DNA from 4 places in the Streptomyces syringium genome. Region 1 is predicted to be linked to each of the others. Evidence: riboswitches for the same ligand, from Rfam matches in the RefSeq annotation. Region 1 holds a riboswitch; each other region holds the start of a gene.

Region 1 (7,424 bases):
GCTGCTGACGCGGGCCGCCGACATGGAGCCGTGGCTGTCCGAGTCCTGGTTCAACCTCGCGCTGCTCCATAAGTTCCGGCACGACTGGGAGCAGGCCCGGGCCGCCGGGCTGCGGGCCGTGGCGCTGCTCGACCGCGAGACGGGCGCTCCCGACTGGTGGAACGTGGGCATCGCCGCGACGGCGCTCCAGGACTGGCCGCTGGCCCGGCGCGCCTGGCAGGCGTACGGGCTGCGGGTGCCCGGCGAGGGCAGCCCGGCCGGTGAGCCGGTCGGCATGGAGCTGGGCAGCGCGGCCGTGCGGCTCTCCCCCGAGGGCGAGGCCGAGGTCGTCTGGGGCCGTCGGCTGGACCCGGCCCGGATGGAGGTCCTGTCGATCCCGCTGCCGTCGTCCGGCCGCCGCTGGGGCGAGGTCGTGCTGCACGACGGCGTCCCGCACGGCGAGCGCGTCACCGCGGCGGGCCCCTCGTACCCGGTCTTCGACGAGATCGAGCTGTGGGCCCCCTCACCCGTCCCGACCTGGGTGGTGCTCCTGGAGGCCGCGACCGAGGCCGACCGGGACGCCCTGGAGCGGCTCGCGGCCGACGCGGGCTTCGCCGCGGAGGACTGGTCCTCCTCGGTGCGGCTGCTGTGCCGCACGTGTTCGGAGAGTCGGATGCCCAGCGACGAGGGCGACGGCGAGCACCTGGACCCGCACGACCACAGCGAGCCGGGCCACCCGGGCCCGCTGGGCCACCGCACGGCGGGCTCCGGCTCGCTGTGGGTGCCCGAGCGCGAGGCCGGCATCGCCGCCCCCGCCGGGCTGGTCCGGGGCCTGCTGGACGGCTGGGTCGCCGACAGCCCCGACTCCCGTGAATGGCGGGATCTCGAAGAGGTCTGCTGACCCGGAGGTCCCCAGGGGGCCTCTGGGGCCGCCGCGCCCCCCGTACTCTGTACAGATCCTGTGGGATACGAGTTTTCCGGGTTCTGAGAGAGGCATACGGCGGACATGGCGCAGCAAGAGAGCGAGCAGCCGGTGAACGGCGAGTTCATCGTGGACACCGAGGACTGCGAGGTACGCGAGCTCGCGTACCGCGAGCGCGGCACCTCCCGTCCGATCACCGTCGTCGGCAACCCCGTTCTGCACCGGGAGTGCAAGGACGTCACGGAGTTCGACGACAAGCTCGCCCAGCTGATCGACGACATGTTCGCCAGCCAGCGGACCGCCGAGGGCGTGGGCCTCGCCGCGAACCAGATCGGCGTGGACCTCAAGGTCTTCGTCTACGACTGCCCCGACGACGAGGGCGTCCGGCACACCGGTGTCATCTGCAACCCCGTCCTGGACGAGCTGCCGGCCGACCGCCGCGTCCTCGACGACTCCAACGAGGGCTGCCTGTCGGTCCCCACCGCCTACGCCTCGCTGGCCCGCCCCGACTACGCGGTCGTGCGCGGCCAGGACGCGAAGGGCAACCCGATCGCGATCGAGGGCACCGGCTACTTCGCCCGCTGCCTCCAGCACGAGACCGACCACCTCTACGGCCGGCTCTACATCGACCGCCTCTCCAAGCGCGAGCGCAAGGACGCCCTCCAGCAGATGGCCGAGGGCACGCCGCGCTACGAGATCGTCCCGAACGACTGATCCGTACGGCTGCGTACGACGAAGGGCCCCGCTCGATAGGAGCGGGGCCCTTCGGCTACGCGGCCTTGCGGCTATCGCGTCGCGTTGATCAGAACTCGTCGTCGAAGGCGACCGAGCCCTCGACCGCCACCTGGTACGCGGACGCGCGGCGCTCGAAGAAGTTGGTCAGCTCCTGGACGTTCTGCAGCTCCATGAAGGAGAAAGGGTTCTCCGAGCCGTAGACCGGCGCGAAGCCCAGGCGCTGGAGGCGCTGGTCGGCGACGCACTGGAGGTACTCGCGCATGGACTCGGTGTTCATGCCCGGCAGGCCCTCGCCGCACAGGTCGCGGCCGAACTGCAGCTCCGCCTCGACGGCTTCCCGCAGCATGTCGGTGACCTGCTGCTGGAGCTCGTCGTCGAAGAGGTCGGGCTCCTCCTGGCGGACGGTGTCCACGACCTCGAACGCGAAGTTCATGTGCATGGTCTCGTCGCGGAAGACCCAGTTGGTGCCGGTCGCCAGGCCGTGCAGCAGACCGCGCGAGCGGAACCAGTACACGTAGGCGAAGGCGCCGTAGAAGAACAGGCCCTCGATGCAGGCCGCGAAGCAGATCAGGTTCAGCAGGAAGCGACGGCGGTCGGCCTTCGTCTCCAGCCGCTCCAGCTTCTCGACCTCATTGATCCACTTGAAGCAGAACTGGGCCTTCTCGCGGATCGAGGGGATGTTCTCGACCGCGTCGAAGGCGGCGGCACGGTCCTCCGGGTCGGGGAGGTAGGTGTCCAGCAGCGTCAGATAGAACTGGACGTGCACGGCCTCCTCGAAGAGCTGCCGCGACAGGTACAGCCGCGCCTCGGGGGAGTTGATGTGCTTGTACAACGTGAGGACGAGGTTGTTCGCCACGATCGAGTCGCCGGTCGCGAAGAACGCGACGAGGCGGCCGATCATGTGCTGCTCGCCCGGGGACAGCTTGGCGAGGTCGGCGACGTCCGAGTGGAGGTCGACCTCCTCGACGGTCCAGGTGTTCTTGATCGCGTCGCGGTAGCGGTCGTAGAAGTCCGGGTACCGCATCGGGCGCAGGGTCAGCTCGAACCCGGGGTCGAGCAGGTTCTTCTGTACGGGGGCGGTCACTGGCATGCCTCGCAGGACTCGGGGTTCTCAAGGGAGCAGGCGACGGCGTCGGCGTCCGGGGTCGCGACCTGCTGTACGGGGATGGTGGCGGCGGCGCCGGCCGAGCGGGCGATCCGGGTCGCCGGACGCGAGCGCAGGTAGTACGTCGTCTTGATGCCCTGCTTCCAGGCGTACGCGTACATCGAGCTGAGCTTGCCGATGGTGGGCGAGGCCATGAAGAGGTTCAGCGACTGGCTCTGGTCCAGGTACGGCGTACGGGCCGCGGCCATGTCGATCAGGGCGCGCTGCGGGATCTCCCAGGCGGTGCGGTAGAGGTCGCGCACCTCCTTGGGGATCCAGTTCATGTCCTGGATCGAGCCGTTGGCGTCCGTCATCGCGTCACGCGTGGTGCGGTCCCACACGCCGAGCTGCTTCAGGTCCTCCACCAGGTAGGTGTTGACCTGGAGGAACTCACCGCTGAGCGTCTCGCGCTTGAAGAGGTTGGAGACCTGCGGCTCGATGCACTCGTACACACCCGCGATGGAGGCGATGGTGGCCGTCGGCGCGATGGCGAGCAGCAGCGAGTTGCGCATGCCCGTCTTCGCGATCCGGGCGCGGAGCGCGTCCCAGCGGTCGGCCCAGCGCTGCTCGGCGTTCGGGTAGTGGTCGGGGTGCAGCACGCCGCGCGCGGTGCGGGTCGCGGACCACGCCGGGTGCGGGCCGTGCCGCTCGGCGAGGTCGGCGGACGCCTCGTACGCCGCGAGCATGATGCGCTCGGAGATCCGGGTGGACAGCTCCTTCGCCTCGGCGGAGTCGAAGGGCAGCCGCAGCCGGAAGAAGACGTCCTGGAGACCCATGAGGCCCAGGCCCACCGGGCGCCAGCGGCTGTTGGAGTTCCCGGCCTGCTCGGTCGGGTAGAAGTTGATGTCCACGACGCGGTCGAGGAAGGTCACGGCAGTGCGGACCGTGCGGTCCAGCTTCTCCCAGTCCATCTCGCCCTCGGCGCCCAGGTGCTGCGCCAGGTTCACCGAACCGAGGTTGCAGACGGCCGTCTCGCCGTCGTCGGTGACCTCGAGGATCTCGGTGCAGAGGTTCGAGGAGTGGACGACCTTGCCGGGCTCGGCGGTCTGGTTCGCGGTGCGGTTGGACGCGTCCTTGAAGGTCATCCAGCCGTTGCCGGTCTGCGCGAGGGTGCGCATCATCCGGGAGTACAGCACGCGCGCGGGGATCGTCTTGATCGCCTTGCCGTCGGCCTCGGCCTTGCGGTACGCCGCGTCGAACTCGTCGCCCCACAGGTCGACCAGCTCGGGGGTGTCGGCGGGGGAGAACAGCGACCAGTCGGAGTCCGCCTCGACGCGGCGCATGAACTCGTCCGGGATCCAGTGCGCGGTGTTGAGGTTGTGCGTGCGGCGGGCCTCCTCACCGGTGTTGTCGCGGAGCTCCAGGAACTCCTCGATGTCCGCGTGCCAGGTCTCCAGGTAGACACAGGCCGCGCCCTTGCGCCGGCCGCCCTGGTTGACGGCGGCGACGGAGGCGTCCAGCGTGCGCAGGAACGGCACGATGCCGTTGGAGTGGCCGTTGGTGCCGCGGATCAGCGAGCCGCGCGAGCGGATGCGCGAGTACGACAGGCCGATGCCGCCGGCGTGCTTCGACAGCCGCGCCACCTGGTGGTAGCGGTCGTAGATCGAGTCCAGCTCGTCCAGCGGCGAGTCCAGCAGGTAGCACGAGGACATCTGCGGGTGCCGGGTGCCGGAGTTGAAGAGCGTGGGGGAGGACGGCAGGTAGGAGAGCGTGCTGGTCAGCCGGTACAGCTCGGCCACGTCGTCCAGGGCCCGCGTCGAGTGGTCCTCGGCGAGGCCGCAGGCCACGCGCAGCAGGAAGTGCTGCGGGGTCTCGACGACCTGGCGGGTGATGGGGTGGCGCAACAGGTAGCGGCTGTGCAGGGTGCGCAGGCCGAAGTAGCCGAAGCGGTCGTCGGCGCCGTCGGCGAGCGCGGCGTCCACGAGGGCGTCCAGGCGCTCGGCGTGCGTCACGACGAACGCGGCCGTCTCGTCGGCGATCAGGCCCTCGCGGTGGCCGACCGCGACGGAGGCGGAGAAGGAGAGCGCGCCCTGTCCGGCCGCCTCTTCGGCGATCGCACGCGTGAGCAGTCGCGCGGCGAGCCGGGAGTACTCCGGCTCCTCGGCGATGAGCCCGGCGGCAGCCTCGGTGGCCAGGGACCGCAACTCGGCCTCGTCCGAGCCCGGGTGCCGGCCGCGCAGCGCGGCGGCGGCGACCTTGCCGGGGTCGGTGGCGGGCAGATCGGCGGTGAGGTCGGTCAGGGTGCGCAGCAGCGCGGTCCCGGGGCCGCCGGTCGCTTCCGCTGTCGCTGAGACCGGATCGGCGGGCGCGATGGTCACGTGGGGCTCTCCCTCGCTCGGCAGTGGTGTGGGCCGGGCGGACGGGCGCGACGGGCGCGTACGGGGACACCCCTGCACCAGGGCATGCCACGCAGCGTCCATCGGCCCAACCCGCGAGACCCGGACGATTTTGACGCCCTGTTCCGAGCGGAGGCTCGGAGCGGGCGCGCTGTCGGCAGGTCCTCGGACTCTGGGTACGTAAAACCGCACACATACACCGTTGCGGGACAGTTCCGGATTTCCACCGGATTCCCCTGCGGCGACAGCGAGGACGAGCATACATCTAGTGCTGCCACTCGTACGCGCCCCCACATGTTGTGTCGCGCGGTAATGAGCTGGGTGCGGAATGTGCTAGAGCGCCCGGGTGTTGGACCTCGATTCCCTTCTCGTACGAGCCCCCGTCACGGCCCTCCGGGGGCTCGCGCGAAGGCCTCCGAAGGGCCTCTGCGAGCGTCTCGGCGGCGCCCGCAAGGCGAAGGCCGCCGCCCCCCTGTTCGTCGGGGAGCGGCGGCCTCAGAGGCGCGGTCGGGGGTGTGGGGGTCAGTGGCCTCCGGGGGCTCCCGCGGTGGCCGCCGGGAGCTTCTCCACCACGCCCGGGTCGCCCGCGTCGGCCGTGTAGTCCGACGCCTTCGTCTGGTCCACGCCGTCCGGGGCGCCGAGCTTCCTGAGCACGAAGGTGAGGACGATCACCACGATGACGTTGAGGACGAAGGCCGTGAGGCCGATGTAACCCTTCTCACCGATGAGCGGGATGAGATTGGTGTTGCCGAAGTGGTCCTGCGTGGCGCTCGGCGTGTCGTACGCCCGCCAGGTGCCGTAGATCATTCCGGCCGCCCAGCCGCCGAGCAGCGCCCAGCGGTGGCACCAGCGCGTGAAGAGCCCGCCCACCAGGGCCGGGACGGTCTGCAGGATCCAGATGCCGCCGAGCAGCTGGAAGTTGATCGCGACCGTCTTGTCCATGGTGAGCACGAAGGCCAGCGCGCCGACCTTCACCAGCAGCGAGGAGAGCTTGGAGACCTTCGCCTCGTGCTCGGGCGTGGCGTCCGGCTTGATGAAGTCCTTGTAGATGTTGCGGGTGAACAGATTCGCGGCGGCAATCGACATGATGGCCGCCGGGACGAGCGCGCCGATCCCGATCGCGGCGAAGGCGACGCCCGTGAACCAGTCCGGGAACATGTTCTCGAAGAGTTGCGGGATGGCCAGCTGGCCGTTCTTGACCTTGACCCCGGCGGCGAGCGCCATGAAGCCGAGGATCGCCAGCAGCCCGAGCATCAGCGAGTACAGCGGCAGGATCGTGGTGTTGCGGCGGATGACGTTGCGGCTGCGGCTGGAGAGCACCGCCGTCACCGAGTGGGGATAGAGGAAGAGGGCCATCGCCGAACCGAGGGCGAGCGTCGCGTACGCCCACTGCGCGTCCGGTCCGGTCACCAGGGAGCCGCGCGGCTTGCCGGTCGCCGGGTTCTCGACCGCGAACGCCCCGCCCGCCTTCGCGAAGATGTCGTCGAAGCCGCCGAGCTTGATCGGGATGTAGACGATCGCCACGATGATCACGATGTAGATCAGCGCGTCCTTGACGAAGGCGATCAGCGCCGGCGCCCGCAGCCCGGAGGAATAGGTATAGGCGGCGAGCACCCCGAAGGCGATCAGCAGCGGCAGGTCCTTCATGAACCAGTTCGATCCGCCGCCGACGCCCATCACGTCCAGGACGGCCTGGATGCCGACGAGCTGGAGCGCGATGTACGGCATCGTCGCGAGGATGCCGGTGAGCGCGAGGGCCAGCGACAGCCCCTTGGAGCCGAACCGGCCGCGGACGAAGTCGGAGGAGGTGACGTAGCCGTGCTTGTGCGAGACCGACCACAGCCGGGGCAGGAAGGTGAACACCAGCGGATAACAGAGGATCGTGTACGGCACCGCGAAGAACCCGGCCGCGCCGCCCGCGTAGATCGCCGCCGGGACGGCCACGAAGGTGTACGCGGTATAGAGGTCGCCGCCCAGCAGGAACCAGGTGACCCAGGTGCCGAACGAGCGCCCGCCCAGCCCCCACTCGTCGAGATTGTTCGCGTTCTCCGCGCGCCGCCATCTGGAGGCGACGAAGCCCATGACGGTGACGACCAGGAAGAAGAAGATGAAGACGGCGAGCGCCACGCCGTTCACGCCGTCCTTCATCGCCGCTCACCACCCTTACGGGCGCGCTCCTGGCGCCTGACGATGACGTACGCGACGACGGTGAGCGCGGTCGAGAGGACCACCCACAGCATCTGGTACCAGTAGAAGAACGGCATACCGATGAACGTGGGGGTGAGCCGGGAGTAGGAGTCGACCCACA
Region 2 (7,424 bases), 1.5 Mb from region 1:
TGTTCACCGTGCTCCCGCGCCACGGAAGCGACCGCGGCCGGGTCCCAGTCCGCGTCCTCCATGGCCTGGACGAGCGCGCGGGCCCGCTCCTCCGCCTCGTCGGCGGTGGTGCGGGTGGCGGCGGACTCGTCGAGGCCGAGGGCCTCGCGCAGACCCGGCAGGGCCTGCGTGCCGCCCCAGATCTGACGGGCGCGCAGGATCGACAGGACGAGGTTGACGCGCGCCTCACCGGTGGGCGCGCCACCGAGGACGTGCAGACCGTCGCGGATCTGGGCGTCCTTGACCTCGCACAGCCAGCCGTCGACGTGCAGCAGGAAGTCGTCGAACCCGTCGTCGTCCGGACGGTCGTCGAGGCCGAGGTCGTGGTCGAGCTTCGCGGCCTGGATGAGCGTCCAGATCTGGGCGCGGATGGCGGGCAGCTTGGCCGGGTCCATCGCGGAGATGGACGCGTACTCGTCGAGGAGCTGCTCCAGGCGGGCGATGTCGCCGTAGGACTCGGCGCGGGCCATCGGCGGCACGAGGTGGTCGACGAGGGTGGCGTGGGCGCGGCGCTTGGCCTGGGTGCCTTCACCGGGGTCGTTGACGAGGAAGGGGTAGATCAGCGGCAGGTCGCCGAGGGCGGCGTCCGGGCCGCAGGCGGCGGACAGGCCGGCGTTCTTGCCGGGCAGCCACTCCAGATTGCCGTGCTTGCCGAGGTGGACCATGGCGTCGGCGCCGAAGCCGCCGTCCGCGCGGGAGGCGGCGATCCAGCGGTAGGCGGCGAGGTAGTGGTGCGAGGGCGGCAGATCGGGGTCGTGGTAGATCGCGATGGGGTTCTCGCCGAAGCCGCGCGGCGGCTGGATGAGGACGAGGAGGTTGCCGCGGCGCAGCGCCGCGAGGACGATGTCGCCCTCGGGGTTGGCACTGCGGTCGACGAACATCTCGCCGGGCGCCGGGCCCCAGTGCTCCTCGACGGCCTCGCGCAGCTCGGCGGGCAGCTCGGCGAACCAGCGCCGGTAGTCGGCGGCCGGGATGCGGACGGGGTTGCGGGCGAGCTGCTCCTCGGTGAGCCACTCCTGGTCGTGGCCGCCGGCCTCGATGAGGGCGTAGATCAGCTCGTCGCCGTCACCGGACGCGAGGCCGGGGACCTCCTCCGTACCGAAGTCGTAGCCCTCCTCGCGCAGTCGGCGCAGCAGCGCCACGGCGCTGGCGGGGGTGTCGAGCCCGACGGCGTTGCCGATGCGGGAGTGCTTGGTGGGGTAGGCGGAGAGGACCAGCGCGAGGCGCTTGTCGGCCGCGGGGATGTGGCGCAGCCGGGCGTGGCGCACGGCGATGCCGGCGACGCGGGAGGCGCGCTCGGCGTCGGCCACGTACATCGGCAGGCCGTCGTCGTCGACCTCCTTGAAGGAGAACGGGACGGTGATGAGGCGGCCGTCGAACTCGGGGACGGCGACCTGGGTGGCGGCGTCGAGCGGCGAGAGGCCCTCGTCGTTCTCCTCCCAGGCGCTGCGGGGTCCGGTCAGGCACAGGGCCTGGAGGATCGGCACGTCGAGCGCGGCGAGGGCGCCGGCGTCCCAGGACTCGTCGTCGCCGCCGGCGGAGGCCGCCGCGGGCTTGGTGCCGCCCGCGGCGAGGACGGTGGTGACGACGGCGTCGGCGGTGCCGAGCGCCTCGATGAGCTCCGGCTCGGGGGCGCGCAGCGAGGCGACGTACAGCGGCAGGGCGCGGCCGCCCGCGTCCTCGATGGCCCCGCACAGGGTTTCCACGAAGGCGGTGTTGCCGCTCATGTGGTGGGCGCGGTAGTAGAGCACCGCGATGAGCGGGCCGGTGGCGCCGGGCTTGGGGGTGCGCTCCAGCGGACCCCAGGTGGGGGCGGGGGCGGGCGCCTCGAAGCCGTGGCCGGTGAGCAGCACGGTGTCGGAGAGGAACCGCGCGAGCTGTTCGAGGTTGTCGGGGCCGCCGTGCGCGAGGTAGGCGTGGGCCTCGGCGGCGATGCCGATGGGGACGGTGGAGGCCTCCATCAGCTGGGCGTCGGGCGCCTGTTCGCCGGTGAGGACGACGACGGGGCGGTCCCCGGCGAGCAGCAGGTCGAGCCCCTCCTGCCAGGCACGGATGCCGCCGAGGAGGCGGACGACGACGAGGTCGGTGCCGTCCAGGAGGGCGGGCAGGTCGTCAAGCGCGAGCCGGGCGGGGTTGGCCAGGCGGTACGGGACCGGGCCTCCGTGAGCGGCAGCCGCGCGGGCGCTGAGCAGGTCGGTGTCGGACGTCGACAGGAGAAGGATCACGCGGCGCTCCCCAGGGCATCGAGGGTCGCCCGGGGTACGCCGGACCGGATGGTGCGCATGCGGCGGCTGGCCTTCCTCGGGGTCCGCGCCCCGGGCGGTTGGAGGACGGCGGGAGTTCCTGACTCGCCCGGCATCGCTGCCGGGCTCACAGTGGCGGGACCGTGCCGGAGTCTCACCGGCTTCCTCCCCTGACGCCGTCGCTGGCGTTTGGCGGACCAGAGGACGAACAAAGAGATTCTGGCCACCGGTGAGCATAGTAAGCGCTGGCCGTTTGGCACAGGACGGTGCACCCGGTGTGATCGTCGGTATGCTCGCCGCCATGCCCGTCACCCCCCCATCCCCCTCGGAGCGGGATAAACCGGCCGCCGGCGGACGGACCGTCCGAGCGGGCGGCGACGCCTGCCCCGGAGCGCTGCGGCTGCACACCGCGGACGACGGTGCGCTGGCGCGCGTCCGGTTGCCCGCCGGGCTGTTGACGGCCCGTCAGGCGATGGCATTGGCGCTGGTCGCCGAGGAGCTGGGCGACGGGAACCTCGACATCACCTCGCGCGGCAACGTCCAGCTGCGCGGGCTGTCCGACGGCTGCGGCGGTGAACTGGCCGGCCGGTTGCGGGCGGCGGGGCTGCTGCCGTCGGACCGGTACGACCGGGTGCGCAATGTGGCGGCCTCGCCGTTGTGCGGTCTGGACGGGGCCGTGGAGCCGTCCCCCGCCGGGGCAACCGATGTGCAGGCCTGGGCGCGCGCCCTGGACGCACTCCTGTGCACCCCCGCGTCCGATGCGCCCGACCCCTCCGACGGCCTGGATTTGTCAGGTTTGTCGGGTCGTTTCCTCTTCGGCCTGGACGACGGCCGCGGCGACATCGTGGCCCTCGGCCCCGATGTGACATTGATCGCAAGCGGTGCGGGGCAGGCCACCGTGTGCTTCGCCGCCACCGGGCCCGGTCTGCGCATCGCCGCCTGTGACGCGCCGCGCGCGGCCGTGCTGGCCGCGCGCGAGTTCCTCGCGGCGGCGGCCCGCGGCGGCGCCAAGGCCTGGCGGGTGCGGGACCTGGCCCCCGAACACCGCCCGCGCGTCGAAGCGTTGGGTGACCGGCTGACGGCCGCGGGCATCGACTGCGTCCCGCTGCCCCGGCCCCGTCTCCCGCACGGGCCCCCGGTCGGGCCCGGCCTGGTCACCGGCGGGGACGGGCGGTGCGCCCTGTCGGTGACCGCGCCGCTCGGGCGGCTGACCGCCGCCCAGTGGCGGCTCGTGGCCACCACGGCCGACCGGGACGGGACGGGCGAGCTGCGTGTGACACCCTGGCGCGGCATCGTCGTCCCCGGCCTCCCGGCCGGTACGGCCCGCTCCCGGCTGACGGCGCTCGCGGACGCCGGACTCGTCACCTCCACCACGTCCCCCTGGCACCGGGCGGGCGCGTGCGCGGGCCGGCCGGGCTGCGCCAAGTCCCTCGCGGACGTACGGGCGGACGCGGCGGCCTGCCTCGCGGGACTGCCCCCGGCGGGGCTCCCGGTGTACTGGTCCGGCTGCGAGCGGCGGTGCGGCCACCCGGGCGGGACATGGGTCGACGTGCTCGCGACCGGGGACGGCTACCGGATCGCGGTACGGGACGGGGAGACGGAAACGAAGACGGAAACAGCCAGAGCGGGGGGACTGGCCGACGCGGTCGCGGCGGCTCGTACCTCCGCGGACTGACCCTGCACGACACCACCAGGCGCAACCCAGCAAGCGAGGCACAGTGTTCGAGTACGAGAAGGACGGCGCGTCCATCTACCGCCAGTCCTTTGCCACCATCAGGGCCGAGGCCGACCTCGGCGGACTGCCGCCGGACGTCAGCCAGGTCGCGGTGCGCATGATCCACGCCTGCGGGATGGTCGATCTCGTACGGGACCTCGCGTACTCCCCCCAGGTGGTGGCGCGGGCCCGCGAGGCGCTGCGCGCCGGGGCGCCGATCCTGTGCGACGCGAACATGGTCGCCAGCGGGGTGACCCGCAAGCGGCTGCCCGCGGACAACGAGGTGCTGTGCACCCTCGCCGACCCGTCGGTGCCGGAGCTGGCACGGCGGATGGGCACGACCCGCAGCGCGGCGGCCCTGGAGCTGTGGCGCGAGAAGCTCGACGGCGCGGTCGTCGCGGTCGGCAACGCGCCGACGGCGCTGTTCCGTCTGCTGGAGATGCTCGCAGAAGGAGGGGCAGGCGGGGCGGCGGCGCCGCGTCCGGCCGCGGTCATCGGCATACCGGTGGGCTTCATCGGTGCCGCCGAGTCCAAGGACGCCCTGGCCGACAGCCCGCTGGGGCTCGACTATCTGGTGGTGCGGGGCCGTCGCGGCGGCAGCGCCATGGCAGCGGCGGCGATCAACGCGATAGCGAGCGAGGAAGAGTGAACGAGCAGCCTTCGACGACGGGCCGACTGTACGGAGTGGGCCTCGGCCCCGGCGATCCGTCGCTGATGACCGTGCGGGCCGTCGAGGTCATCACCGCGGCCGACGTCGTCGCGTACCACAGCGCCCGGCACGGCCGCAGCATCGCGCGCACCATCGCCGAACGCCATCTGCGCCCCGACCACATCGAGGAGCAGCTGGTCTACCCCGTCACCACGGAGACCACCGACCACCCCGGTGGCTACCGGGGCGCGATGGAGGAGTTCTACGAGGAGGCCGCGGCGCGGCTGGCCGTCCACCTGGACGCCGGGCGCACGGTCGCGGTGCTCGCGGAGGGCGACCCGCTCTTCTACAGCTCGTACATGCACATGCACAAGCGGCTCGCCCACCGCTACCCGACGGAGGTGATCCCCGGGGTCACGTCCGTCAGCGCGGCGGCGGCCCGGCTGGGTGAGCCGCTGGTGGAGGGCGAGGAGGTCCTGACGATCCTGCCGGGCACGCTGCCCGAGGAGGAGCTGACGGCCCGCCTGGCCTCGACCGACTCGGCCGTGGTGATGAAGCTCGGCCGGACGTTCCCCGCCGTGCGGGGCGCGCTGGAGAGCGCGGGCCGGCTCGCGGACGCGCGGTACGTCGAGCGCGCCACGATGCCCGGGGAGCGTACGGGCCTGCTGGCCGACGTGGGCCCGGCGTCGGTGCCGTACTTCTCGGTGGCGGTGCTGCCGAGCCGCGTCGACGCGGCTCCGGCCGCCTCGGGCCGGGGCGAGGTCGTGGTCGTCGGGCTCGGCCCGGCCGGCCCGCTGTGGCTGACGCCGGAGGCGCGCGGCGAGCTGGCGGCAGCCGAGGACATCGTCGGCTACAGCACGTACGTGGACCGGGTGCCCGTCCGGCCGGGCCAGCGACGGCACCCGTCCGACAACAAGGTGGAGTCCGAGCGTGCCGAGTTCGCGCTCGACCTCGCCCGGCAGGGGCGGCGGGTCGCCGTCGTCTCCTCCGGCGACCCGGGCGTCTTCGCGATGGCGACGGCCGTCCTGGAGGTCGCCTCCGAGGACCCGTACCGCGAGGTGCCCGTGCGGGTGCTGCCCGGCATGACGGCGGCCCACGCCGCCGCCTCACGGGCGGGCGCGCCGCTCGGCCACGACTACGCGGTCGTGTCGCTGTCCGACCGGCTCAAGCCGTGGGAGGTCATCGCCGAGCGACTGCGGTCGGCCGCGGCGGCGGACCTGGTCCTCGCCCTGTACAACCCCGGCTCCCGCAGCCGCGTCTGGCAGGTCGGCAAGGCCCGCGACCTCCTCCTGGAACACCGCCCGGCGGACACCCCGGTCGTCCTGGGCCGGGACGTGGGCGGTCCGGAGGAGAGCGTACGGATCGTCCGGCTCGGCGAACTGGACCCGGAACAGGTCGACATGCGCACGATCCTCATCGTGGGCTCCACCCAGACCCGCACGGTACGGCGTGGTCCCGACGGCGGCGAGGAGATCGTCTGGACGCCCCGGCGGTATCCGGAGGGGTAGCCGTTCACCTGCGGCGGGCCTGGTGCGGTCCGGGCGGTCCGCACCATGCGGGCGATCGTTTCCCGCCTTCGGCCGGCGGGCGGGACGGGGGCCGTCGGCCTGGGGCGGGTCCAGCCGGAGGCCGGGCCCGCAGCGCCTCCGCCCCGGGGACAGCGGAGGGTCAAGCCCGCCCGCCCTGCATGGTCGCCCGCACCCATTCCACCGCCTCCGCCGGGTCCGGCGCGACGGGCACCCCCTCCGGCGCCGGGGGCCGGCGGACGATCACCACGGGGATGCCCGCCTGCCGGGCGGCGACGAGCTTCGCGGCCGTCGCCGCCGCCCCGCTGTCCTTCGTGACCAGGACGTCGATGCCGTGGCGGCGCAACAGCTCCGCCTCGCCCTCCACCGTGAAGGGGCCCCGGGCCAGCAGCACCTCCGTGCGGGCCGGCACCGGCGGTTGCGGGGCGTCCACGGAGCGGACGAGGAACCACATATCCTCCAGGTGGGCAAAGGCCGCGAGGCCCATCCTCCCGGTGGTCAGGAACGCCCGCTTCCCGAGCGCAGGGATCGCGTCCGCCGCCTCGGCCAGCGAGCCGACCGGGTGCCAGTCGTCGCCCGGCTCCGCGACCCAGCCGGGACGGCGGAGGGCCAGCAGGGGAACATGGACGTCCGCGGCAGCCCGTGCCGCGTTGCAACTGATCGTGCCGGCGAAAGGATGGGTGGCGTCGATGAGCGCGTCCACCTGCTGCTCGCGCAGCCACCGGGCCAGGCCCTCGGGCCCCCCGAACCCACCGATCCGCACCTGCCCGGCGGGCAGTCGCGGTGCGGCGACGCGCCCCGCCAGCGAGCTGGTGACGCGCAGCGCGGGATCGGCCGCCAGCTCGGCCGCGAGCCGTCGCGCCTCGGTGGTGCCGCCGAGGATCAGGACGTGGCGTGGCCTGTGCACCGCCGGCCTCCCGGGTCGGGCCCGCGGGCGCGGGCCGGTGTGCCGGGCGCACGGCCCGGCCGGTGCCGCCGCGGCACCGGATGGTCAGGTTAGCCGGACCGGCGGAGCCCCCCGTGACTGACGTCAAGGCCGAACCCACCCCGAGCGGGCGCGGTGCGCAGCTCGCGCACACCGGGCTCCGGCACGGCTGGACCACCGGCGCCTGCGCGACGGCGGCGACCACCGCCGCGTACACCGCGCTGCTCACCGGCGACTTCCCCGACCCCGTGACGATCACCCTGCCGAAGGGGCAGACCCCCGCCTTCGCGCTTGCCGCCGAGGAGCTGCGCGACGGCGGCCGGACGGC
Region 3 (7,424 bases), 4.7 Mb from region 1:
GAGGAATCCGCGGCCGGCGCCCCTCCGCGGGATGCCATCGCTCGCAGCGTCCGCACGGCGGGCAGCTCCGTCGTCGTCTCGGCGAGCATCGTGCTGGTATCCATTTCCGCCTTGCTGCTCTTCCCCTTCCTGTTCCTGCGCTCGGCCGCCTGGGCCGCGATCGCGGTGGTGGTCTTCTCCGCAGCGGCGTCCGTGACCGTGGTCCCGGCCCTGCTGGCGCTCCTCGGACGGCACATCGACCGGTTCGACCTGTTCGCTCGCCTCCGCAGGCACGGCGCTTTCGGCCCCGAAGGAAGCCAGGGCTGGCGCCGAGTGGCTCTGGCCGTCACCCGACGGCCTGTCGCAGCCGCACTCGCCGGCACCTGCGTGCTGGCCGCGCTGTCCCTGCCCGCATGGCATGTCACCCTTGGCCCGGACAGCGCTGACGATCTCCCCCAGCACAGCAGGACCCGTACGGCAGCTGTGGCGATCCGTCATGACTTCGCCTCGGCACCGGAGCGAGAACTGCTCGTCGGCCTTCCGCGAGGGACACCGCCCGAGGACGTCGAGGGCTACGCCCGTAGCGTGTCGGCGCTGCCCCAGGCGGCCGCCGTCCGCACCCTCACCGGTCACTCCCCGGGCGGCCCGGTGCTGGTCGTCACTTCACGTTCCGACCCTGGGGCGGAGGAATCGGCGGCCCTGGTACAGCGGCTGCGCACTCTTCCTGCCCACGGTCATGTCCTCGTCGCCGGGGAGGCGGCGCAGGCGGTGGACACCCTGTCCGCCATTCGGCGTGCTTCACCCTGGTGCTGTGGCCTCATTGCGGCTGCGACGTTCGTGCTCATGGCGCTGTTCACCCGCAGCTTGCTGGTACCGCTCAAGGCCGTGGTGGTGGCGGTGGCAAGCCTGACGGCGACGCTGGGCTGTCTGGTGTACGTGTTCCAGGACGGGCACCTGCGGGATGTCGTCGGTGACTTCCACGTCCCCGGGTACCTCTTCGCCACGACGACCGTCTTCCTGCTGGCGACCGCCTACGCGCTGTCGGTGGATTACGAGGTCTTCATCGTCGCGCGTATCAAGGAGGAGTATCTCGCGTCAGGTGACAACACCTCGGCTGTCGTCGTGGGAATGCAGCGAACAGGCCGACTGGTCACGGCAGCGTCTCTTGTCTTCGCCGCCGCCATGGCCGGACCCGCGACCTCTGAGGTCGCCTCGCTCAAACTGACCGGGGTGGGACTGGCTCTGGCTGTCCTGGTGGACGCCGTGGTGGTGCGGGGGGCTCTGGTGCCCGGTCTGATGACTCTCGCGGGCCAGGCGAACTGGTGGTTGCCGGGAGGCAGGCGAGCGGTGTCAGGAATGCCGAAGGGGCGCGGACGCCGCCCCTGACCGGGGCCGCCCGCACCCCTCAGCGGGCGGCCCCCGGATGCCTCGCAGGCTCCCGTCAACACAAGCCACGCGGACCGGAATCGGTGATCCTGGGACACGGCAGGCCCCCGCGCGGAAGGATCGGCGTATGAGTCCTGACGCGGCATCCGCTTCCGGCAGTCAAGAGGGCGTACGCGAGCCCGACGGTCCTCGGCGTCGCGGCGGGCCCGCGCTGAAGGCCGACGCACGGTCCGCCGTACCCGATGTCTGCGCCGCCTTGGCCGTCACCGCGACCGTGTTCCTGTTCCTCTTCGCGCGCGTGCGCTCGGGGGAGTCCTCGACGGTCGCGGTCATGCCCTTCATGAAGGACGCCGGCGCCTACTGGATGTATTTCCTCAGCCAGGCGTTCGGCTGGTCGGGACTGCTGTGGGCCTGGATCACGATCATGCTCGGGCTGCTCCTCTCCGGTCCCCGGCCCGGCCGGCTGCCGATCTCCAGGGCCGGGCTCGAACGCTGGCACCGTGTCACCAGCCTCACCACCCTGGCGCTGATGGTCGCCCACGCCTTGATGTTCGCGGCGGAACTCGTGCGCTACAAAGCGGAATCGACGTGGACCGAGCGCTTCTGGGAAGCGTTCGTGGACACCTTCGTGCCCGGCGGATACTCCTCGGGAACCGGTCGGCTCGCCATCCCCATCGGGCAGGGAGCCCTCTATCTCGCCATCCCCCTGGGCCTGCTCTTCTACGTCCGGCACCGTATAGGCCCGCACACCTGGCGCAGGCTGCACCGCTTCATCGTCGTCGTCTACGTCCTCAGCGTCTGGCACACCCTGCTGTACGGCACCAACGTCTGGTACGCCGAGTGGCCGCGCACCGCGCTGTGGCTGCTGCAACTCCCCGTCGCCGCGCTGCTCCTGCTCCGGCTGCTGCGCCCCGCCCGCCGCGCCGAACGGCTCACGTGGCCCGGCCGGCGCGGAGGCGGCACCGACCGGCCGTCTCCGCCCCGGCTCCCGGCATGGGCAGCCCGGGTGGCGGGCCGGGTCGCGGTCGGCGCGGTGCTCGTGGGCCTCGTCGCCGTGGTCGCCTCGGGTCACGACGGCGGCCGGGAACGCCCCGCACCCGCCCCCTCGCCGCAGGCGCCGCACGACCACGGCTCGGACTGACGCCCGTCGATGGCCGCGGCCGGCTTCTCGGCCACCACCACGTCCCCGCCCGATGCCGTCTCCTCGGGGAAGAAGGTGACGTGGGGCGCGCCGGTCCTGGGATGGAGGGTGACCTCTCCCGTCACTCCGTAGACCTCGGCGAGCAGCCGGGCGGTGAGCACCTCCCGGGGCGGCCCCGATGCCGCCACCGCGCCGTCCCGCAGCACGTAGAGGCGGTCGCAGTAGTAGGCGGCCAGGTTGAGATCGTGGAGCGCGACCAGGGCCGTGGTGGGCAGTCGGCGCAGGAGCCCCAGCACCTGCATCTGATGCCGGATGTCCAGGTGGTTGGTCGGCTCGTCGAGAACCAGGAGAGTGGGCTGCTGGGCCAGTGCCCGCGCGATCAGTACGCGCTGTCGCTCGCCCCCCGAGAGCCGGCCGAAGGGGCGGTCCGACAGCTCCGTCGCGTCGACCCGTGCCAGTGCGGAATCCACCAGCCGGGTGTCCTCGGCGGTGTCCCCGTCGAGCAGACGTTTGTGGGGAGTGCGCCCCATGGCCACCACGTCGCGCACCACCAGATCGAAATCGGCGCCGGGCTCCTGCACCACCGCCGCCAGCGTGCGTGCCAGCCGCCGTACGGGCAGCTGCCAGGCGTCCGCCCCGTCGACGATCACCCGCCCGGTGTCGGGGCGCAGCACCCGGTAGACGGTGCGCAACAAGCTCGACTTGCCGCTGCCGTTGGGCCCCACCACCCCGACCACCTCACCGGGGGCGGCGTTCACGGACACGTCGTGGATGAGGCGGTGTGCCCCGGCGGTGACCGTGAGGCCCTCCACGCACAGTTCGGTCGCGCTCATTCCACCCCCTGGCCGGTGCCCCGCCGGGCGTCCCGGCGCATCAGCCACAGGAAGAAGGGGCCACCGCACAGGGCGGTCAGCACCCCGACCGGAATCTCCTGCGGTGCGGCGACCGTACGGGCCGTGATGTCGGCCCACACCAGGAAGACGGCCCCCGCCAGAGCAGCCGCCGGCAGGACGCGACGGTGGTCCCCGCCGACGAAGAGACGAACGATGTGCGGCAGCATGAGCCCGACGAAGCCGATGGGCCCGGCCGCCGCCACCAGGACACCGGTGACGAGGGAGAGCAGCACGAACATCCGGCCGCGGAACCGCGCCACATCCAGCCCCATGGTGGTGGCAGCCTCCTCGCCCGCCAGCAACAGATTGAGCGACCGGGCCCGCAGGATCAGCACCGCGACGGCCACCAGCAGTGCGCCCGCCGGCAGCCAGAGGGTGTCCCACCGCACTCCGCCGAGGCCCCCGAGTGTCCAGGCGAGCACCTCGCGGGCCTGGTTGCCACGGTCGGCGGTCAGCAGCACGAGGTCGGTCAGGGCGGTCGCGACGGCGGCGACGGCGACTCCGGACAGCACCAGCCGGACGGAGGTGATCCGACCGGTGGCCCGGGCGGTCGCGTACACCAGCAGCAGGGTGAGCAGGGCTCCCGCGAAGGCGGACACCGACAGCGACAGCGTGCCGAACAGGGTCACACCGGAAACGATGACCAGGACCGCCCCCAGCGAGGCGCCCGAGGACACGCCCAGCAGATACGGGTCCGCGAGCGGATTGCGGACCAGGGCCTGCATGGCCGTGCCGACCACCGCGAGCCCGGAGCCGGTCACCGCGCCGAGCAGTACCCGGGGAGCCCGGGCGTCGAGGACGATGGTCTCGCGCGCCCGGGTCCAGGCCGGCTCCGGCCACGGCGCCCCCACGCGGTGGGCGACGATGCCCCACACCTCACCGGGCGGCACGTTCACCGAGCCGATGGTCAGCCCGGCCGTCACCGAGACCAGCAGGAGAGCGCCGAGAAGCACCAGGACCAGCGGATAGGGCACCTTGCGCCGTCCGCGCGGTGGCATCCGGACCGTCCTGGAGCGCCGGGATGCCGTGTCGGCCGTGTCCGCCACGGCCGACGGACGGGCCGTCACCGGAACCGCTCGGGATGCAGTCGGCGGGCCAGATCCTCCACCGCGTAGGGGGGCCGCACACCGACCAGGGTCGAGGTCAGCGGCAGTACCGTGAACCGCTGGTTCTTGACGGCGGGCACGTCGGCGAGGGCGGGGTGGGACAGGAGGAACTTCTTCTTCTGCTCGACACTGCCCGAACCGCGGTAGTCGTAGATGGCGATGACCTCGGGTTTGCGCTCGACGACCTGCTCCCAGGAGACGTCACCGAAGACCTCGTCGAGGTCGCCGAACACGTTGCGCCCTCCGGCCAGCCGGATGATCTCCGTGCCCAGGCTCTTGCCGCCTGCCGTGAAGGCCGCCTTGTCCCCGCTGTCGTAGACGAACACCGGCACCGGCCGGCTGCCTTCGACCGCTTCGGTCGTCCTGGCGACGCGTTCCTCGAGGCGCGTCACGAGGTCGTCGGCCCTGCCCTGGATGCCGAAGATCCGGCCGATGGTACGGACCTCCTCGTAGGCGTCCGCCATGGCCACGCGGCCTTTGCCGCAGTACTCGCGGTTGAGATAGGTGTCGATGCCCGCCTCGGCGAACACCTTGCGGGATCGCCCCTCCTTCTCCGCGAAGGCGGAACCGTAGCCGCCGTACACGAAGTCGGGCTCGGCGTCCACGACGGTCTCGAAGGACGGCTCCTTCTTCGCCAGCTCGGGAATCCGGCCGAAGTCGCGGCGGTGCTCGGGCAGCACCGCGGAGTCGGGGAACGACGTGCCGACCATCGCCTTCTTCAGCCCGAGAGCGAGCATCAGCTCGGCCGGGTGCTGGTGGATGGTCACCACCCGGGCGGGTGGCTTCCGATAGGTGGTCCGGGTGCCGCAATTGTCGATGGTGACGGGAAACCCCTTCGCCCGCGGGGCCGTGGCCCGGTCGTCCGCAGGGTCCGTCGCTCCGCAGCCTGCCAGGAAGCTCGTGGCAAGGACCGAAGCCAACGCACAACGGATGATCCGCCGACGGGTGGGGGACGAAAAGGAAAGACGGTGGATGCCGTCGTACATGTGATGCCTCCTGCGGAGTCCGCGCTCCTCGGACAGCCCTCGCGACGGGACAGTGTCCTGACTCCCGGAGCGACGTCCCCTGGCCTCCGACCGCTCTCGCGGTGGTCTCCCCCAGAGGTATCGCTTCCCGGTCACAGTGGCGGGACCGTGCCGGATTCACACCGGCTTCCTGATTCCCCGTCGCGACGATGACCCGGTGATATTACGAGTGGCGGGCGAGGCGGGAAAGGGCGCACGATCGATCAATTCGCGCCCCCCTCCGCCTCATTCAGCCCTGACGGGAGGCGCGAAGGATCAGTCGTTCGGCGTCCTGGTCGTAGGGCCGGCCGTCGAAGCCACCGAAGATCTCGACCTCTTCGAAGCCGGCCTCCTCGGCCATCGCCCGCAGTTCGACCGCGCTGTACACGAACCAGACCAGGCTCGCCCGGCGAACGCGGTCCCCGCGGACCAGCACCCAGTCGCTGCGCAGCCGGGCCCAGTCGTCGAGCACGGTGTCGGTCTGCACCAGCAGATCACCGCCCCGGTGGACGACCTTCGGCGGCACGACCTTACGGGCCAGGAGCTCCTTGCCCGCCACGTCCAGCAGCAGACGGCCACCGGGTTCCAGACAAGCACGCATGTTGCGCAACACCCGCATGTTGGCGGCGTGTTCCTCGAAGTACCCGAACGATGTGAACATGTTGAGCACGACGTCGTAGGCCTCCGGCTCGACGTGGTGCAGCGCGTCGGTCCGGACGAACCGGGCCTTCGCCCCCGCCGCCCCGCAGAACTCCCGCGCCCGCTCCAGCATCGCGGGACTGCGGTCCACGCCGGTGACGTGGTGGCCGCGACGCGCCAGCGGAACGGTGAACACACCCGGGCCGCAGCACAGGTCCAGGACACGGGCCCCGGGAGTGAAGGCCAACAGGGGAGAGGAGTCGAGAAGTTCCTCCGCCTGGCTGTAGCGCTGTTCGGAGAAGAGAAAGTCGTAGAACTCGGTCCAGAACTCGTCGTCCTCGAACCCGTCCGTCCGTGTCATCAGGAACCGGCCTTCCTTCGCGTCGTCGAGTCGATCGGTTTCCCCGCACCCGGTGCCGTGCGCACCGCGAGCAGCAGGGGCGGGAGAAGCAGACACTGAGCCGCGGCCGCCAGCCAGAACCAGCCGGTCTCCCCGGCGTCGAGGCCGAGACCGTAGAGCTGCCCGCCGAGAATCCCGCTCGCGCACGCGCCGAGGCCGGCCGCGAGACGCTGCTGCCCGAACACGACGGCATCGGAGCGCGGACTGCGGCGCAAGGCCTCCAAGTCGTTCTTCAGGAACAACACGATGTCACCGAAGGTGATCAGCGCGCCGCCCAGCAGCAGCGCCGTCCTGGTGCCGGCCGACAGGACCGCCATTCCGGCGGCGAGCGCGAGGAAGCCCCCCACCAGCGCCCGCCGGTACGGCATCCGGCGGATCCGGCCGGAGGCCAGTGGCTGGACCACGATGACCAGGACGAAGCAGGTGAGCAGCACCAGGCTGTAGAACTCGCTGGACGCCCGCTCCACCGCGAACACGGCCAGATAGTGCTGGAAGTGGAAGTACAGATAGAAGGCCAGCAGATTGGCCGCGAACGGCAGCGGTGCCACTCCCGAGAGCAGGCCCCTGCTCACCGGGAGACCATCGGCCTTCCCCGGGTCCGCGCCGACGGCTCCGCCCGCCGGCCCCACCGGGGTCCTCTCCGTGGGCAGCAGCGCGTGGCCGGCCGTCACGCCCAGGAACAGGGCTGTCGTCGCGAGGAACAGCCAGCCGGGTGAGGACAGCACGAACGGGCCGGCGATCAGTGGTCCGACCGCCATGCCCGCGTTGAGCGCCGCGTTCCCGGCCGACAGGAACATCGGCCGCCGCTCGTCGTCCACGCCGCGCACCAGATAGGCCTTGTTGGCGGGGAGATACAGCGCCGCACCGCAACAGGTG
Region 4 (7,424 bases), 2.0 Mb from region 1:
CAGCTCCTCACCGCCGCCGTGGTCGTGGCTGTGCGCCTCTTCGAAGGCGATGGCCGCATCCACCCGGGATTCCCCGAGCAGATAGGCCGTGAGCAGCGCCAGCGCGCCGGCGGCGAGGCCGGCGAGCATGCCGCGTACGAGCAGGGCCCGTACGGAAATGGAGTTCACGAGCTCTTGACCCCTGGTCTCTCAGTGGCAGGGGAAGCCGAGCAGATGACGGCCGTCGTGCACCCACTCGTGGACACCCTCACCGGAGATCAGGGCGGTGGCGCCCTGCTCGGCGCCGACGAAGTACAGCAGGATCAGCGCGAGGATCCCGAAGAAGAGCGTCCACGGGGCGATCTCCTTCAGGGAGATCGGGGTGATCGCCGGTACGGCGGGGGTACCGGTCGCGGGGGCGGCTGACTGGGCCATGGCAAAACCTCCTGGGGAACACGCGTCCCGATCGTGGTGCTGTCAACGACGGTGCCGGGTCTGACTTCCCTGCCAGCGCCCCGCGTGGATCGGGGGCGTTCGCCGGGTACACAGTGGCGCGACCGTGCCGGGTTCTCACCGGACTTCCGTCACACCGTCGTCATGTACACGCGACCGTACCGTGTACGCGACCGGGGCGCTACGGCGTGCGGAGGCGCACCCCCGCGCGCGCCCCGCTCGCCCCCTCGTGGTCTGCTGGGCGCGGGCCGACCGGGCCCGCCCGGGAGGAGAGTTGAGGACCATGACCGTACGTGTGACGCTGCTCTCACCGGCGATGAGTGCCGCACTGCGCGAGGCCCGTTTCGACGACGGGTCCCCGCTCGACGACGCCGGGGCCCGGCAGACCCGCGCCGCCGCCGGCGGTCTGCCCCGGATGTCGGCCGCCCTCTGCGCCCCTTCCCCGCGCTGCCACGGGACGGCCGCCGCGCTCGGCCTGTCCCCCGCCCCCGTGCCCGAGCTGCGGGACCTCGAGGTGGGCGGCTGGCGCGGGCGGGGGCTGGCCGAGCTGTCCACGGCCGAACCCGAGGCGGTGGCCGCCTGGTTGGCGGACCCCGGCGCCGCGCCGCACGGCGGCGAGTCGCTGCTGGACCTCGTCGGCCGGGTCGGCTCCTGGCTGGACGGGCGGACCGACGACGACGGCCGGCTGCTCGCCGTCGTGGAACCCGCGGTGGTCCGCGCGGCGGTCGTGCACGCGCTGGGGCTGTCCCCGCGGCTCTTCTGGCGGCTCGACGTGCCCCCGCTGTCGCTGACCGAACTCACCGGCCGGGCCGGACGCTGGAACCTGCGCTGCGGCCGCCCGCTCACCCCGGAGCCGGCACCACCGGCCTGATGAACCGGCACCGGGGCGCACCGGGGCTCACAGGGCGGTCAGCCCGCCCCGCGTCCCGGCCGACGGCCTCCGGTGGATCAGCTCCAGCAGCCCGCAGCGGACGCAGGAGGCCGCCGGATGACCGGCGTCACCGCCGCCCCCGCCGTCGAAGGGCGGCCCCGGACGGCCGTGCGGGACGTCGGCCAGTAAGGACTCGACGGCCGTCAACAGGGCCAGGGCATGCTGGAGTTCGTGCTTGAGGACGCGGATACGGGCGCCCTGCGCGCCCACCTGTCTGCGGGTGGTCGCCAGGCGCTCGTACTCCTCGGGGGCCACCACCACCGCCTCCTCCCCACCGATGATCATTCGACGCGGCTCGGGGCGCCTGCTCATCGTGGCCGTCCTCTCCTGTGGGGGCATGACCGGTGGGGGCAGTCAATCATGAGAGTCCGTTGCGATTTGGGCCACTTGAGCGGGATTGGCCGTGAACAGCGGGCGTGGCCCCGGCACCTCGGTGCCGGGGCCACGCCCGCTGTCACCCCCTGATCAGGGCGGAGGGCGACCGGCGTCAGCGCATGTCGGCGCCGGTCAGCTCGGCCCGCACCTGCCGGGCCGCCCGGACCAGATGCTCCAGGGAGTCACGGACCTCGCTCCAGCCCCGTGTCTTCAGGCCGCAGTCGGGGTTGACCCACAAACGCTCGGCGGGAATGGCACCGAGCCCCTTGCGCAGCAGGCCGGCGGTCTCCTCGACGCCCGGCACCCGGGGCGAGTGGATGTCGTAGACGCCCGGGCCCACCTCATGTCCGTATCCGGCCACGGCGAGTTCGTCGGCGACCTGCATGTGCGAGCGGGCCGCCTCCAGGCTGATGACGTCGGCGTCCAGCTCCTCGATGGCACCGATGATGACGCCGAACTCGGCGTAGCACATATGCGTGTGGATCTGGGTGTCCGCCCGGACGCCCGCGGTGGTCAGCCGGAACGCCTCGGTCGCCCAGGCCAGATAGCCGGGCCGGTCGGCGGTGCGCAGCGGCAGCGTCTCGCGCAGCGCGGGCTCGTCGACCTGGATGACGGCGGTCCCGGCGGCCTCCAGGTCGGAGACCTCGTCGCGCAGGGCCAGGGCGACCTGGCGGGCGGTGTCGGCGAGCGGCTGGTCGTCGCGGACGAAGGACCAGGCAAGCATGGTGACGGGGCCGGTGAGCATGCCCTTGACCGGGCGCTCGGTCTGCGACTGGGCGTAGCTCGTCCAGGCCACGGTCATGGGCTCGGGGCGGGAGATGTCGCCGGCCAGGATCGGCGGGCGGACGTAGCGGGTGCCGTAGGACTGCACCCAGCCGTGCTGGGTGGCGAGGTAGCCGGTGAGCCGCTCCGCGAAGTACTGGACCATGTCGTTGCGTTCGGGCTCGCCGTGGACGAGGACGTCCAGCCCGGCCTTCTCCTGGAAGGCGAGGACGTCGCGGATCTCGGCGGCGATGCGCTCGTCGTAGCCGGCGGCGTCGATCCGTCCCGCGCGCAGATCGGCGCGGGCGGTACGCAGCTCGGTGGTCTGCGGGAACGAGCCGATGGTGGTGGTGGGCAGCAGCGGCAGACCCAGCCGGGCCCGCTGGGCGGCGGTCCGCTCGGAGTACGGCTGCGGGCGGCGGGTGTCCCGCTCGGTGACGGCCGCGGCACGGGCCCGGACGGCCGGGTCGTGGGTCAGGGCCGAGGCGGCGCGGGAGGCGCGGGCGGAGCGGTTGGCGGCGAGCTGCGGGGCGATGACGTCCGTGCCCTCGTTCAGTCCGCGGGCGAGGGTGACGATCTCCTCGGTCTTCTGGCGGGCGAAGGCGAGCCAGCGGGCGACCTGGGGGTCCACGTCGCGTTCGGCGGTGGCGTCGAGCGGGACGTGCAGCAACGAGCAGGAGGGGGCCACGTCCACCCGGCCGGCGAGGCCGAGGAGGGTGGCGAGGGTGGCCAGCGAGTGTTCGAGGTCGTTGATCCAGATGTTGCGTCCGTCGACGACGCCGGCGACGAGGCGCTTGCCCGGCACGCCGCCGGCCGCGGCGAGGGCTTCGAGGTTGGCGGCGGCGGGGCCGGTGAAGTCCAGGGCCAGTCCCTCGACGGGTGACTTGGCGAGGACGGGCAGGGCGTCACCGAGGCGGTCGAAGTAGGTGGCGGCCAGGATCCGGGGCCGGTCGGCGAGCGCGCCCAGGTCGCGGTAGGCGCGGGTGGCGGCGCTGAGGACGGCCGGCGACTGGTCCTGGACGAGCGCGGGCTCGTCGAGCTGGACCCACTCGGCGCCCGCGGCCCGCAGCTCGGCCAGCACCCGGGCGTACACGGGGAGCAGCCGGTCGAGGAGGGTGAGGGGCTGGAAGTCGGCCGGGGCGCCGGGGGCGGGCTTGGCGAGGAGCAGGTAGGTGACCGGGCCGACCAGGACGGGGCGGGCCGTGTGGCCGAGGGCGAGGGCCTCGCGCAGCTCGCCGAGCGGCTTGGCGGGGTCGGCGGTGAAGACGGTGTCCGGGCCCAGTTCGGGGACGAGGTAGTGGTAGTTGGTGTCGAACCACTTCGTCATCTCCAGCGGCGGGGCCTCCTGGGTGCCGCGGGCCATGGCGAAGTAGCCGTCCAGGGCGTTGTCCCGGACGGCGGCGCGGTGCCGCTCGGGGATGGCGCCGACCATGACCGTGGTGTCCAGGACGTGGTCGTAGAGCGAGAAGTCGCCGGTGGGCACCTCGTCCACGCCGGCCTCCGTCAACCGGCGCCAGGCGGCGCGGCGCAGAGTGGCGGCGGTGGTGTGCAGGGCGTCGGCGGTGACGCGGCCCGCCCAGTAGCCCTCGATGGCCTTCTTCAGCTCACGGGACTGGCCCTGCCGGGGGTAGCCGTGGACGGTGGCCCGGGAGGGCGGGGTGGTGTTGCGGTCGGTCACGGAACTCTCCTTCGCGAGTCGCGGAATGACCACGGCGGACCCGGGCGCGAAGGGACGACGAAGAGGGCGGGCGCGCTGGGCACACCTGCCTGCCACCGCCGGCCCTCCCTCGGGGCCACCGAGATCACCGCACGCGGGTGGCGCGCGGGCAGTGGCAGGTCTTCGGACTCGCGGGCGCGCCCTGGGGCCTTGGGGCCGCCGGGCACCTACTGGCCGTCGCTTCCCGGACGCGTGGGCGTCCAGTGCGTATGACGGCGGTCGTTCCCACTCACCGCTGCGGGGCAGTCCCGGATTTCCACCGGGTTCCCTCTTGCGACGCTCCCGCCTGGCGGGCGGGGCGAACCAGCTGCGTCCCCCACCCTAGACACAATGCGGAAGGACCGGTAGGGGAATCCGCGCAAGGATTCGATCTTGACGCGTGGCCGGTATCCGCCGGTGGACACTCCGCGCGTGCCGACCCGGCACGGCGTGGACGCCCGGCCCGACGTGCCGGGCGGCGGCCCGGGCGGGGCCTGTCCGCCCTGGAGGCACGGGCGTGCGGCACCCCGGTGGTCACCGCCGCGGCGGCCGCACCCGCCGCCCACGGCACCGTTGCGGGCGGTCCATGTGACGCATGAGAATCTCCGGTACGCCCGGACCCCGCCCGGACCCTGGAGTCGCCGTGACCGCCTTCGCGCACGCTCCTTTCGACCGCCGCACCGCGCTGCGGGCCGTGGCCGCGTCGGCCGCGGCCGGGCCCGTCGGGGGTGGTGGCGGCCGGAGTCCGCTGCGGGTGATGAGCTTCAACCTCCGCTACGCCTCCGACACCCCGCCGAACACCTGGGCCGATCGGCGGCCCGTCATGCGCACGCTGCTGCGCCACGAGCGCCCTCATCTCCTCGGCACCCAGGAGGGGTTGTACGCGCAGCTGCGCGACATCGCCGACGATCTCGGGCCGCGCTACGCCTGGGTCGGCACGGGCCGCGCGGGAGGCAGCCGCGATGAGTTCACCGCCGTCTTCCACGACGTGCGGCGGCTCGCCCCCGTCGCGTACGACCACTTCTGGCTCTCCGACACCCCGTATCTGATCGGCTCCGCGACCTGGGGCAACACTGTGATCCGGATGGTCACCTGGGTCCGGTTCCGCGATCTGCTCACCGGGGGCGAGTGCTACGCCCTCAACACCCATCTCGACCACGCCCATCAGAACGCGCGCGAGCGCTCCGCCGCGCTGATCACCACCCGGCTGCGCGGTCTGGATCCGGCCCTGCCCCGGATCGTCACCGGCGATTTCAACGTCCCCGCACACGGCAACCCCGTCTACGACACGATGCTCGAACAGGGTTCGCTCGTGGACTCCTGGGACACGGCCGATCAGCGCGGGGCGCAGTACGCGACCTTCCACGGCTACCGGCCGCTCGTGCCGGACGGCGACCGCATCGACTGGATCCTCACCTCGCCCCGGGTACGGACCCGGCGCGCGGCCATCAACGTCTTCCAGCAGGGCGGGCAGTTCCCCAGCGATCATCTGCCGGTGCAGGCGGACCTGGAGCTGTAGGGCGCCGCCTGTTTCATGGCCGCTTATCTCAAAGCCGCCCGAGTGTCACCACTTTGAACCGATCCACCCCGGGCACGGCACCGACTATCGGACATTCGAACATCAGGCCTCCCTTGGCGCACCAGAACCGCAGAAAACCCTTCCGCCGCAGGCCACCCTGGGTGACGTTCAAACAACGGTGTGAAACCTTTCGCCCCAACGTCACCACGAGTTGTCCGCATTACGAACAAAACTGGCCGGAAGTGCCCGGATCATTTTGACTGTGCCCACCCTCATCACCAAATGTCTGCCAAATGTCCTCGTCAGTGAAGCCCGTGTGCTCAGGGCTCTTACGGAACTACGACTTCCGATTACTGCTCTCCGGGGCAGCGGTGAGCCAGGTCGGCGCTCAAGTGACCGTCGTGGCACTGCCGTTGGTGGCCGTCATCGAGCTCGACGCCTCGCCCATGGAGGTCGGGCTGCTGACCGCCGCCGAGACCGCGGCGTTCCTCCTCGTCGGGCTGCCCGCCGGAGCCTGGGTGGACCGGATGCGGCGGCTGCCCCTGCTCATCCGCACCGACGTCGTACGGGCCGTGACGATGCTGAGCCTGCCGCTCGCGGCATGGGCCGGGGCACTGACCATGGCGCAGCTGTACGTGGCCGCCCTCATCACCGGTGTGGCCACCGTGTTCTTCGACATCGCGCACCAGAGCTACCTGCCCGGCCTGCTCCCCCGGGAGCAGCTGGTCGCGGGCAACGGCGCGCTGGAGACGGCCCGTTCGTCCGCCCAGGTCGCGGGGCCGGGGCTGGGCGGCGCCCTGGTGCAACTGCTCGGGGCACCCGTCGCCCTGCTGGCCGACGCGATCGGCTACCTCGTCTCGGCGCTCTTCCTGCGCGGGATCCGCGCCCGCGAGCCACAGCCCGCGCCCGTCGTGGGCGTCCCGCTGCGGGCCCAGGTCGCGGAGGGCCTCGTGTTCGTCCTCCGCCACCCCGTCCTGCGCATGATCGCCTGTGCCACCGGGGTCGCGAACTTCTTCTCCGCGATGCTGATGTCCGTGCAGACGGTGTTCCTCGTGCGGGAGCTCGACCTGCCTCCCGGCGTGCTCGGGCTGATGCTGTCGGCCTCGGCCGTCGGCGGGCTGGCGGGCGCGCTGTGCGCGGGACCGCTCGCCCGCGCGGTCGGCCAGGCCCGCATCATCTGGCTGTCGACCGTGGTCACCGGGCCGTTCGCGCTGCTGTGGCCGTTGGCCGGACACGGTGCCGCCGCCGTCTGGTTCGCCCTCGCCTCCGCGGCCGTCTTCTTCGGCGCGGTGGTCTACAACGTCGCCCAGGTCAGCTTCCGGCAACTGCTGTGCCCCGACGCGCTCCTCGGGCGGATGAACGCCACGCTGCGCTTCATGGTCTGGGGCACCATGCCGCTCGGCGCCGTGCTGGGCGGGGCCGTCGCCTCCGCCGCCGGGCCGCGCGCCGCCGTGTGGGTGTGTGCCGCGGGCTTTCTGCTCGTCCCCCTGCCCCTGCTGCTCTCCCCGCTGCGGCGCCTGCGCGATCTGCCGGCTCCCGCCGCCGACGCGAGCCGGACCGTGTCCGGAACCTAGGCCCCACCGCTCCACTCGTCGCCCGTCGCCCGTCGGCCGGAGGCGTCCTCGTAGCGGACCGCTCGGACGCCTCCACACCGCGTCGGACGTGCTCCACCGCTTCACCGCCCGACCCCCCTTTCGTCTCACGAGTCA

Evidence for each region. A riboswitch is a leader RNA that binds a small molecule or an ion and turns the genes downstream of it on or off. The one in region 1 is predicted to bind cobalamin.
Region 2: linked by a shared signal. The riboswitch ahead of cobN (cobaltochelatase subunit CobN) and the one ahead of JO379_RS22755 (ribonucleoside-diphosphate reductase subunit alpha) in region 1 are both predicted to bind cobalamin.
Region 3: linked by a shared signal. The riboswitch ahead of JO379_RS01885 (ABC transporter substrate-binding protein) and the one ahead of JO379_RS22755 (ribonucleoside-diphosphate reductase subunit alpha) in region 1 are both predicted to bind cobalamin.
Region 4: linked by a shared signal. The riboswitch ahead of metE (5-methyltetrahydropteroyltriglutamate--homocysteine S-methyltransferase) and the one ahead of JO379_RS22755 (ribonucleoside-diphosphate reductase subunit alpha) in region 1 are both predicted to bind cobalamin.

Annotation. Positions count from the first base shown of each region.
Region 1 is NZ_JAGIOH010000001.1:5,081,101-5,088,524, forward strand. Features, by position in the region: gene JO379_RS22740 (tetratricopeptide repeat protein) at 1-880, shown strand, start outside; gene def (peptide deformylase) at 986-1,615, shown strand; gene JO379_RS22750 (ribonucleotide-diphosphate reductase subunit beta) at 1,704-2,726, opposite strand; gene JO379_RS22755 (ribonucleoside-diphosphate reductase subunit alpha) at 2,717-5,098, opposite strand; adenosylcobalamin-variant (AdoCbl-variant) riboswitch at 5,268-5,364, opposite strand; gene mctP (monocarboxylate uptake permease MctP) at 5,639-7,264, opposite strand; gene JO379_RS34205 (DUF3311 domain-containing protein) at 7,261-7,424, opposite strand, start outside.
Region 2 is NZ_JAGIOH010000001.1:6,592,266-6,599,689, reverse strand. Features, by position in the region: gene cobN (cobaltochelatase subunit CobN) at 1-2,264, opposite strand, end outside; cobalamin riboswitch at 2,355-2,499, opposite strand; gene JO379_RS28980 (ferredoxin-like domain-containing protein) at 2,572-3,957, shown strand; gene JO379_RS28975 (precorrin-8X methylmutase) at 4,001-4,645, shown strand; gene JO379_RS28970 (precorrin-2 C(20)-methyltransferase) at 4,642-6,153, shown strand; gene JO379_RS28965 (cobalt-precorrin-6A reductase) at 6,314-7,078, opposite strand; gene JO379_RS28960 (cobalt-precorrin-5B (C(1))-methyltransferase) at 7,192-7,424, shown strand, end outside.
Region 3 is NZ_JAGIOH010000001.1:399,606-407,029, reverse strand. Features, by position in the region: gene JO379_RS01905 (MMPL family transporter) at 1-1,365, shown strand, start outside; gene JO379_RS01900 (ferric reductase-like transmembrane domain-containing protein) at 1,493-2,506, shown strand; gene JO379_RS01895 (ABC transporter ATP-binding protein) at 2,434-3,339, opposite strand; gene JO379_RS01890 (FecCD family ABC transporter permease) at 3,336-4,397, opposite strand; gene JO379_RS01885 (ABC transporter substrate-binding protein) at 4,463-5,491, opposite strand; cobalamin riboswitch at 5,522-5,704, opposite strand; gene JO379_RS01880 (class I SAM-dependent methyltransferase) at 5,760-6,509, opposite strand; gene JO379_RS01875 (MFS transporter) at 6,509-7,424, opposite strand, start outside.
Region 4 is NZ_JAGIOH010000001.1:7,074,181-7,081,604, reverse strand. Features, by position in the region: gene JO379_RS30740 (CbtA family protein) at 1-168, opposite strand, end outside; gene JO379_RS30735 (CbtB domain-containing protein) at 190-414, opposite strand; gene JO379_RS30730 (histidine phosphatase family protein) at 716-1,303, shown strand; gene JO379_RS30725 (hypothetical protein) at 1,331-1,675, opposite strand; gene metE (5-methyltetrahydropteroyltriglutamate--homocysteine S-methyltransferase) at 1,851-4,178, opposite strand; cobalamin riboswitch at 4,331-4,523, opposite strand; gene JO379_RS30715 (endonuclease/exonuclease/phosphatase family protein) at 4,840-5,715, shown strand; gene JO379_RS30710 (MFS transporter) at 6,009-7,289, shown strand.